Regions from separate parts of the Thalassotalea castellviae genome, predicted to be linked through region 2. Evidence: riboswitches for the same ligand, from Rfam matches in the RefSeq annotation. Region 2 holds a riboswitch; the other holds the start of a gene.
What was found. A riboswitch is a leader RNA that binds a small molecule or an ion and turns the genes downstream of it on or off. The one in region 2 is predicted to bind cyclic di-GMP.
Positions count from the first base shown of each region.

Region 1: another riboswitch for cyclic di-GMP. It lies ahead of RM573_RS13290 (DUF3718 domain-containing protein); the one in region 2 lies ahead of RM573_RS14400 (DUF3718 domain-containing protein).

Region 1 is NZ_JAVRIF010000007.1:183,800-188,652, reverse strand. Features, by position in the region: gene RM573_RS13300 (CoA transferase subunit A) at 1-405, shown strand, start outside; gene RM573_RS13295 (3-oxoacid CoA-transferase subunit B) at 416-1,072, shown strand; cyclic di-GMP riboswitch class I at 1,201-1,294, shown strand; gene RM573_RS13290 (DUF3718 domain-containing protein) at 1,358-1,717, shown strand; gene RM573_RS13285 (patatin-like phospholipase family protein) at 1,940-3,091, shown strand; gene RM573_RS13280 (monovalent cation:proton antiporter family protein) at 3,150-4,853, opposite strand, start outside.
Region 2 is NZ_JAVRIF010000009.1:28,737-33,589, forward strand. Features, by position in the region: gene RM573_RS14390 (FdhF/YdeP family oxidoreductase) at 1-724, shown strand, start outside; gene RM573_RS14395 (AAA family ATPase) at 792-1,382, shown strand; gene RM573_RS14400 (DUF3718 domain-containing protein) at 1,469-1,813, opposite strand; cyclic di-GMP riboswitch class I at 1,895-1,979, opposite strand; gene RM573_RS14405 (aspartate/glutamate racemase family protein) at 2,134-2,835, opposite strand; gene RM573_RS14410 (CPBP family intramembrane glutamic endopeptidase) at 2,939-3,634, opposite strand; gene RM573_RS14415 (LysR family transcriptional regulator) at 3,749-4,651, shown strand; gene RM573_RS14420 (RNA-binding S4 domain-containing protein) at 4,733-4,853, shown strand, end outside.

The sequences.
Region 1 (4,853 bases), on a different contig from region 2:
CCTCAGGGCACGCTTGCAGAAAAAATGCGTGCTGGTGGTGCGGGTATCCCAGCTTTTTTTACTGCAACAGGTTACGGGACCCCCGTTGCAGAAGGTAAAGAAGAACGAGAATTTAACTGCAAGCATTATATTTTAGAAGAAGCCATTACTGGTGATTTTGCGATAGTCAAAGCATGGAAAGCAGACCGATACGGTAATTTAGTGTTTCGTAAAACCGCACGTAATTTTAACCCTTTGGCCGCTACAGCAGGGAAAATCACTGTTGTTGAAGTAGAAGAAATTGTTGAACCTGGCGAGTTGGATCCTGATCATATCCATACCCCTGGTATCTATGTTAACCGTGTTATAAAAGGCACGTTCGAAAAACGTATTGAGCAACGAACTATTCGTTCTAATGCTAAGTGAGGAGATAGCAATGGCATTAACAAGAGAACAATTAGCACAAAGAGTTGCTCAAGAATTACAGGATGGTTATTACGTTAATTTAGGCATTGGCATCCCAACGTTAGTCGCAAATTATGTACCGGCAGGCATGGAAGTCATGTTGCAATCAGAAAATGGTTTACTTGGTATGGGCCAGTTTCCTTCCGAAGATGAGATTGATGCAGATTTAATTAACGCAGGTAAGCAAACCGTAACTATGGCAACTGGTGCTTCAATCTTTGACTCAGCTGAGTCTTTTGCGATGATCCGTGGTGGTCATGTTGACCTAACTGTATTAGGTGCATTTGAAGTAGATGTGAATGGTAATATTGCCTCTTATATGATCCCCGGTAAGCTGATTAAGGGTATGGGTGGAGCAATGGATTTAGTGGCTGGTGCAGATAATATTATTGTTACCATGACTCATGCTTCTAAGCACGGCGTTTCAAAATTATTGCCTCATTGCACACTACCATTAACAGGTAAAGGCTGTATCAAAAAAGTATTAACAGATCTGGCATTTCTTGAAATTAAAGACGGCGCATTTCACTTATTAGAGCGAGCACCTGGTGTTTCAATAGAAGAAATTAGTCAATTAACCGCCGGAAAACTGGTAATTCCTGAAGATGTTCCTGAAATGATTTTCTAAATTAATTTATTATAACTTATTGTAAATTATATAAATTAAATTAACTCATGGTGAATGTCTTACATGAAATAATGTAATATCTCAACAGATGGTTGCATTTTTGTTTTATTTTGGTAATACTAAAAGTGACAAAGAAAAGGCAAGGTGCGCGAAAACGTACTACGCAAAACCACCGGTCTAAGGGTTTATCTTGAATAAATCTATGACAGCGGAGTTACCATGTTATTAGGTACATCCCGTGGTTTTTTCTTTTACTAACTCAATTTACTTATTAAGGTTATTAAAATGAAAAAATTATTACTAGTTTCTACAATTACTGCTTTAACATTAACGTCTGTCGTATCAGCCCCAAAAGCTGAAGCTGCTAACATAGCCCAGAGCTTATGTGAGTATGTTGCCGCCGATGACAAGAAACGCATGCGTTCATTTTTAAAGGCGAATAAATTAAAAATTCGCAGTATCTTCGATGGTATTCAATGTAATGGTAAAAACCTGTTGGTCTTTGCAGCTGATAGGGGTTCAGAAAAAACTGGCTCTTTGATGATCAACAAGCTGCCTAAGAAAGTTGTTTCAGCTAACTTGGCACTTTTGCAAAGCGGATCGCAACCGTTAATAGACGCTGCTAACGAACGCGTTAGTAGTTAAATTATTTTTTAGTAGGCGTTATTTGTTCATGCAATAAAATGTTTTACTAGTCAATAATTCTATGTCGATTTAAAAAGCCAGCTTATGCTGGCTTTTTCTTTGCTATTTTTCAGCATATTTCATCAGTCTAGTCGTAATATTTCATTTATCAAATAAATTTGTGCTGGTTTATCTTTTTAAACACATTACAATAAATTTATTGTGCTTAAATCAAAAAGTTAGATGTCAAAAAAATACAATATAAAACATAGTAAAAACGCATTAATTTTAACTGGTGGTGGCGCAAGAGCTGCTTATCAAGTTGGCGTACTTTCAGCTATCAGTAAATTTAGTCCTCGGCATTATCCAGTCCCCTTTCCTATCATTTGTGGGACATCGGCTGGTGCTATCAATGCTACCGGTTTAGCCTGCTATGCTTCGTGTTTTCAACTGGGCGTCAAAAAATTAGAATGGGTTTGGAATAGCTTAAAAACAGACAGGGTTTATCACAGTGACCCATTAAGAGTGGGAAGTCATATTCTCAGTGGTATTCTTGGAAGTTTTCAAGCTGATTATGCCAATAAAACTGCACGAAGTTTATTAAATAACACGCCGTTGCGTAACTTACTCAGTAATGTTGTGGATTATAGTCGCATTGACCAAAATATTTTAAAAGGGGATTTATCTGCGCTTTCTATAACCGCGTCGAGTTACTCTAATGGAAATTCTATTAGTTTTTATCAATCTCATGATTCAATAAAACCTTGGTTTAGAGCAAAACGCAGTGGTATTCCAACACAAATTAGTTCTGATCATTTATTAGCATCAGCGGCAATACCCTTAATTTTTCCTTCCGTTAAAATCAAAAGAAATCACTTTGGTGATGGTTCAATTCATCAATTATCACCATTAAGCCCAGCGATTCACCTTGGCGGTGAGAAACTATTTATTGTCGGTGTAGAACAACCCAAAGAAACTCTTCATATCAATGAAAACAACCCTCATCCGCCAACGACTGCTACAATAGCAGGTCACCTTCTTGATGGTATATTTTCAGATACTTTACAAAGTGATTTAGAACGAATGCACCGAGTGAATAACACCCTATCGTTGATCACAGATGAAAGTAAGCACAATAATGAAGGATTAAAAAATATTGACTCGTTAGTGCTAAATCCGAGCCATAATTTTAACTCGATGGCGGTAGAGTATTATCAAGAGCTTCCCTACACCATTCGTATGTTATTACGCGGTATAGGTATTACTAACGATCAAGAGTCGAGTATTTTAAGCTACTTATTGTTTGATAAAGCCTATTGTAAACAATTAATAAAACTTGGCTTTGACGATGCGCTTGAGCAAGAAGCAAATATCCGTCAATTTTTAAATCTTTAAAACCATCGTTTAATTTTTTCTCATTCAGGTGTTTAGCTGCACTTAATGAACGGAAAACTTATCGCCCTTCTTGCATATAGCGTTCAAAACGCTCTACACGACGAGGTTTCCCCCTAACAACTAACGTATCTTGTACCTTTAAAATAACATCGTCTTCAGGCTCTTCTATTTCAACACCATCCCTTCGCAACGCGACCACATTAACTCTTCTAGACTGAAGATTCAGCGACTTTAATGAGTGGCCTACACAAAATGAATCGTCCGTTATAATAATAGCATTAGCAAACTCAATACGATCAATAGCATCAGGACTCATATCAGTATGCTCCCCTTGGAAAAAACCATGGAGGTGATTGTAATGATTTTTCCGCTCTTTTTGCACACGGCGCATAATCCGTGAAAACGGTACGCCCGTTAATGACAATACCTGTGAAACTAACATTAAGCTCCCTTCTAAGCTTTCAGGAACAACTTGATTTGCGCCAGCTTCTTGTAGAGCATCCAGTTGATCATCGTTGCGTGTGCGAACTAAAATAGGAACATCTGGTGACATAGAACGTACTTTTTGGATCACATCAATAGATTGTTTATCTTGCCCAAAGGCTATCACCACTAACTTTGCTGTTGATAAATGTGCCGCTTCTAATAATTCATTTTGCCTTGATGAGCCAAACAATACATTTTCACCAGCTTCTCGCGCTTTGGTTGTTCTTAAAGGATCAATATCTATGGCGACAAAATCAATCGCTTCTTGTTTTAAAAAACGACTGACCGTTTGACCAATGCGGCCAAAACCACAAATAATGACATGGTCTTTTAATTCATTGTTATTAGGTAAAGTTGATAATTCTTGAGTATCATCAGGTTGTTCATTACTTAACCACAAGCCCATTTGTCGTGCATGATCTATCATATATGGCGTTATAGCCATACTAATAACCCCTACTCCCAGTAATAATGAGGCAATATCTGGAGGTAATATATTAACTTGTGTTGCCAAGGCGATGAGTACGAAACCAAACTCGCCCATTTGCGCTAACATAATTGCTGACGCCCAAGCATCTTTTGTTTGTTCTCCTGCTTTAATCGCTAAAGATTTAATCACTAAAATCTTAACCAGCATAAAACCAATTAACAAACTAAACATGGTGAAAGGTGACGCAAACAAAACGGCTAAATTTAACTTCATACCCACAGTTACGAAAAACAAACCAAGTAAAATGTCTCGATAAGGCCTTATATCTGCTTCAAGTTGATGTTTATACTGACTTTCGCCAAGCATCATTCCGGCTAAAAATGCACCTAACGCCATAGATAAGCCAAACCATTGTGTTAAAGCTGAAGCAACTAATGTGACTAATAAGGTCGTTAAAACAAATAGCTCATCTGTTCTCACTTGTGCGACTAAATTAAATAACCGAGGTAAAACCCATTTACCTACAGAAAGTAAAATCCCAACGACAAAAACACCTTTAACCAAGGCAAAAAGCAATGCATAAATCATCGATGTATCAGAGTCTTGAGCAAACATCGGAATAATGATTAATAAAGGAACTACGGCAACATCTTGAAACAACAACACCGCTACAGCGATTTGACCTGATTTTCTTTTCATCGCGCCAGTTTCACTTAATTGCCTGATCACAATAGCGGTTGAAGATAGAGCTAAAATTCCGCCAATGACTAATGAACTGGCAAAGCTTTGTCCTAAAAACAAGGCAATAATAAGAAAAACGATTAAAGAGATGCCTACTTGTAAACT
Region 2 (4,853 bases):
AACCAGTATTGTCGCTCATATTGCTGATAGCACATTAAATAGCCGAAACTTTCACAATAGCCTCCTCGATAACAAAACGACACCCAAGTTTATAGAAAGCTCAAAGAATACCGCAATAAATTGGTTAGCTTTAGCCGATGATTACACGAAAATACGAGAGTTAATCAGTCAATCGATCACTGAATTTTCAGATTTCAACCAACAAATAACCCAACCAGGTGGCTTTTATTTAGGCAACCCAGCAGCTGAATTAACATGGCGCACCCCTGAAAATAAGGCGTTGTTTTCATATCAAGCCTTGCCTGAGAATATTCACGCAATTTCTACTCAGCAAGAGCCCGTTAAAAATCAAAAAATATTTACTTTGCAATCACTGCGTTCTCATGATCAATACAATACCACTATTTATGGATTGAATGACCGATATCGAGGGATTGCAAATGAAAGAAACGTGTTATTTATCCATGAAAAAGATGCCAGAAAACTTAAATTTGAAGAAAACGACTTAGTAGATATCACCTCGATTTGGCATGATGATCAAAGCCGTTGCGTGAAAGGATTCAAACTTTGCTTTTATGATATTCCACAAGGCAACTTAGCCGCATATTATCCAGAAACAAACCCGCTTGTCCCATTAGACAGTGTTGGCGACCGATCTTTTACCCCTACGTCTAAATCAATCGCGGTATATCTTGAAAAATCGACAGAACAACGGATTGTTTGATTTACATTATCCTTATTGTCTCTAAGTTAAGCAATAATATTATCACGTGAAGAAGAAGTGACTTTATATGAACATAAAAACAATTAAGAAACGCATTGTCCTTACCGGTGGCCCTGGCGGGGGCAAAACAACCGCTCTAGATTTGATCAGACGCGAGTTTGAAGGACAAATAGCCACGGTTCCCGAAGCAGCTACCATGATTTTTAGTGGCGGAATTGCACGTTCAACGGTAAACAGTGTATTAAAAACACAGCAAACGGCTATTTATCATTTACAAAAACACTTAGAAGATATTCAACGAGCAACTTTTCCAAATTCCATTGTTTTATGTGATAGAGGAAGTTTAGATGGTTTAGCTTATTGGCCAGGCTCTAATGATGATTACTTTCAAACCATGAAAACCAGTTTAGAAGAAGAGTTTGCGCGTTATGATGCAGTGATTTTTTTTGAAACAGCGGCTAAATCAGGTGAAAGTATAAAAAGTAACAATCCCATAAGAAATGAATCTGAACAAGCGGCTGTAGCACTAGACGATAAACTTCAGCAAATTTGGTCGCAACATCCAAATTTCAATTTAGTCAATAGTGCGGAATCTTTTATCAAAAAAGTTATGTTCGGTATAAACACCGTAGAAGACGTGATAGCTTCCTATAAATAACTGCGGTTTGATTTTACGAGATTGAAATAGAGACGATCAAAAAAGGCGAGTAGTTTACGACTCGCCTTTTACAAATGTGGTTTTGCTTAGCTGCTAACACGTTGCTCGGCTATTACTGCTAATTCACTAGAAGCAATAGTTGCTAAGTTACTTGAAACAACTTTCTTTGATAATTTACCAATGATCATTGAACCCGTTGCCGTCGAATTTTTTTCTGCGGCAAATTCTAATAAGTTTTTACCATTACAAGAAACACTATCAAAAACGTTACGAATTTTTAATTTATTACTTTTTAAGAAAGAACGTAACTTAGACTTATTATCAACATTAACATAATCACAAAGGTTTTGAGCAATGCTTGATGCTTCAACTTGTGTTGTGTAAGTAAGAGATAATGTTGCGAATGCGATCACGGCGATAATAGATTTCATGGTATAACCTTAATAATATTAAACAATTCAAATTAGAAACGTTAATACCGGTTTTCATGTTACCTAAACAAAGAGGTCTGCCTTGGTAACTCCGCTGTCGTAGACTATTGCCCTTAGACCGGTAGTTTTGCGTAATACTCTTTCAAGTACCTTGCCGTTTCTAGCTGCGGCGCATTTTACAGAAATAATTAAACTGCGCAACTGATAATTTACAAAGTTTTGTAACCAATTTGTTTCTGCATGTAACTTACTCTGATTTCATCAAAAATATCATTGATAACAAATGAGTAGCCAATGGCCACATACCTATTACACAACGTTTATTGCTCATCTTTTAAAGCAAATTCAATGGCTTTTTGGCCATGAATGGTGGTGGTATCTAATAAGGTTACCCGAGTATCAGCTTGCTCAACTAACATACCGATTTCAGTACAACCCAGTATTACTGCTTGTGCACCTTGATCAGCCATAGTCTGAATAATGCGTAAATATTCGTTTTTCGAAGTTAAATTTACTTTTCCTAAGCAAAGCTCTTGGTAGATAACATCATGAACAATCATTCTATCTTGCTCATTAGGTGTGATAACTTTAATGCCAAATTTTTCCGTTAACCTATTCTTATAAAACCCCTGTTCCATGGTAAAAGCAGTGCCTAATAAACCAACGGTAGTAAGGCTCTTTTTGATGATAACTTCAGCTGTTGCATCAGCAATATGAAGCAACGGGATATCAATAGCGTTTTCAATTTCAGCGGCCACTTTATGCATAGTATTAGTACATATTAACAAAAAGTCAGCGCCCGCCGCTTGTACTTGTTTGGCTGATGTTATCAACAATTCAGCCGTTTTTTGCCACTCACCGCTGTGTTGTAATTGTTCAATCGGTTGAAAATCAACACTAACCATAGCTATTTTAGCCGAATGTAAACCACCTAAAGCGGTATTAACACCTTGATTAATAACTCGATAATAACTAAGTGAACTTTCCCAACTCATACCCGCGAGTAAACCAATTGTTTTCATATGCCCTCATGCTTAAATGTTTTCAATCATAGTAACTCAAAGTTATTTACATTGCTTACGATGTAATACATGGTTAACACCGCTGCCTTTTTGAAATAACAACTTACGAGGTTTCTTTTACGAAGTCTCTCACAATGTAACTTGATATCCCACCATAGACGTCTAATACAATATGCAAAATAATCGGGATAATAATGGTCTCACAGCCTAAATATATTAAGCAAAAGACAATTCCTATGATGAAAGTTCTGAATACATGAAAGACTCCTTGGTAAAAATGACAAAGCCCAAAAAGTGCACTGGATAAAATCACGGATAAAATAACACCAAGGTGTTGCGACAGTGCATTTAAAATATAACCTCGAAAAATAAGCTCTTCACATATTCCTGCAGAGACAGACAAGCCTAAGGTAAAAATAAGCATTTGTGGCTTTGTTTTCGGCATAAACCAAGCGAACGACGCCATTTGTTCTGCAAGTTTTTGTTGCTTGTCTTGATCATTCACGAGTAATTTTAAGTCATAGATAAAGTAAACAATTAGCAGTGAAAGCAAGCCAAGTCCTGTCATTATCTGCCAGTGATAGTTCCAACTGATGCCAATTGATTCAAGGGGCGTAGCCGTAAAGTAAAGGTGTATCACTAAAAATACCACTGGGAACCAAAGTAAAGCGATCGTTTCATAATAAACCCGTGCAAGAGAGGTTTTATCTGTTCTTACATTCTCTTTACTTTTATCTAATAGGTTTAACACTACTAATAACGCGATTGCACCGATTAATAAGACTTCAGTCATTTGCATAACTTTCTCCAAAACTTAATTTGTAGAACAGATTAGCGCTCACTTCTTTATAAGTATATAGTATATGTATTTACAACCTATAAACTTTAGGTTTAAGTTTGAGATAGTTTTAACATGTTTAAAATTGAGCAATTAAAAATTTTCATATCACTGACTGAATTAGGAACAATGACTGCCGTAGCTAATCATTATCAGCTATCTGTTATGGCGGTTAGTAAAAAAATAGCCTTACTAGAAAAGGAAATTGGCCAACCATTATTCTGTCGAACTCGAAGAAGCTTAACGCTAACAGAGTTTGGCGTTGGTTTTAAAGATAAAGCACGGCAAGTGATTGCGCAGTGTGACAATTTGTCCAGTTGGGTTGAAGAAGAAAACGGCACGATAAATGGTACGGTGAAAGTATTATGCCAAGCTCCTGAAATGCTACATGAAACTATTATTCCTTGGCTAGCCGACTTTCTTAAACTCTATCCTAACATCAAGGTTGATCTTGATGTTAAAGAAGCCATTATTGATTTAAATACTGATCATTACGATGTGTTTTGGGGAGTATCTGATTATTTAGGTGAACACTTTAGCAATTTAAAACGTCGAACCTTATGGACCTGTGATTATGGTTTATTTGCCTCCCCTGCATACTTAGAAAACAACCCAAGTATTAATACCATTGATGATTTAAATCATCACACCGTCATAGGTTATCTACATAATCAGCCCAATAACATCATCATTTATCAGTCTGCATCAGGAGAGCCAACCCATAAAATATTAAACAATCGTATCAATACCGTCACAGGTTTAGTTGAGTTAGCTATCAGTGGATTAGGAATTATTAATGCTGCAAGTGATGATTTAAAAGTTAAGCGTGCTTTAAAAAATGAAAGTCTTAAACCGATTTTAACTAAGCACTGGTGTACAAATATTTCAACCTACGTTTATTATCATCAAGTAAGAGGTGAACAAGCTAAAGTCAGAGCTTTTATTGATTACTTCCTTGCACAAAAAATGAATTGGTGATCAACTGTTTCGCCCAATAACATGTACACTTTCCATTATTCCGCTTAAAATAGCGATCTCAACTACTTTAAAGAAATTACATTGGAAGATACTTTGCAAGAAATTACCCCCATAGATGTTTCATATCAGCCGATTGAATTATGTAAGTTGCTTAAAATTGCCAATATGGTTGGTGGTGGTGGAGAAGCAAAAATTGTCATCA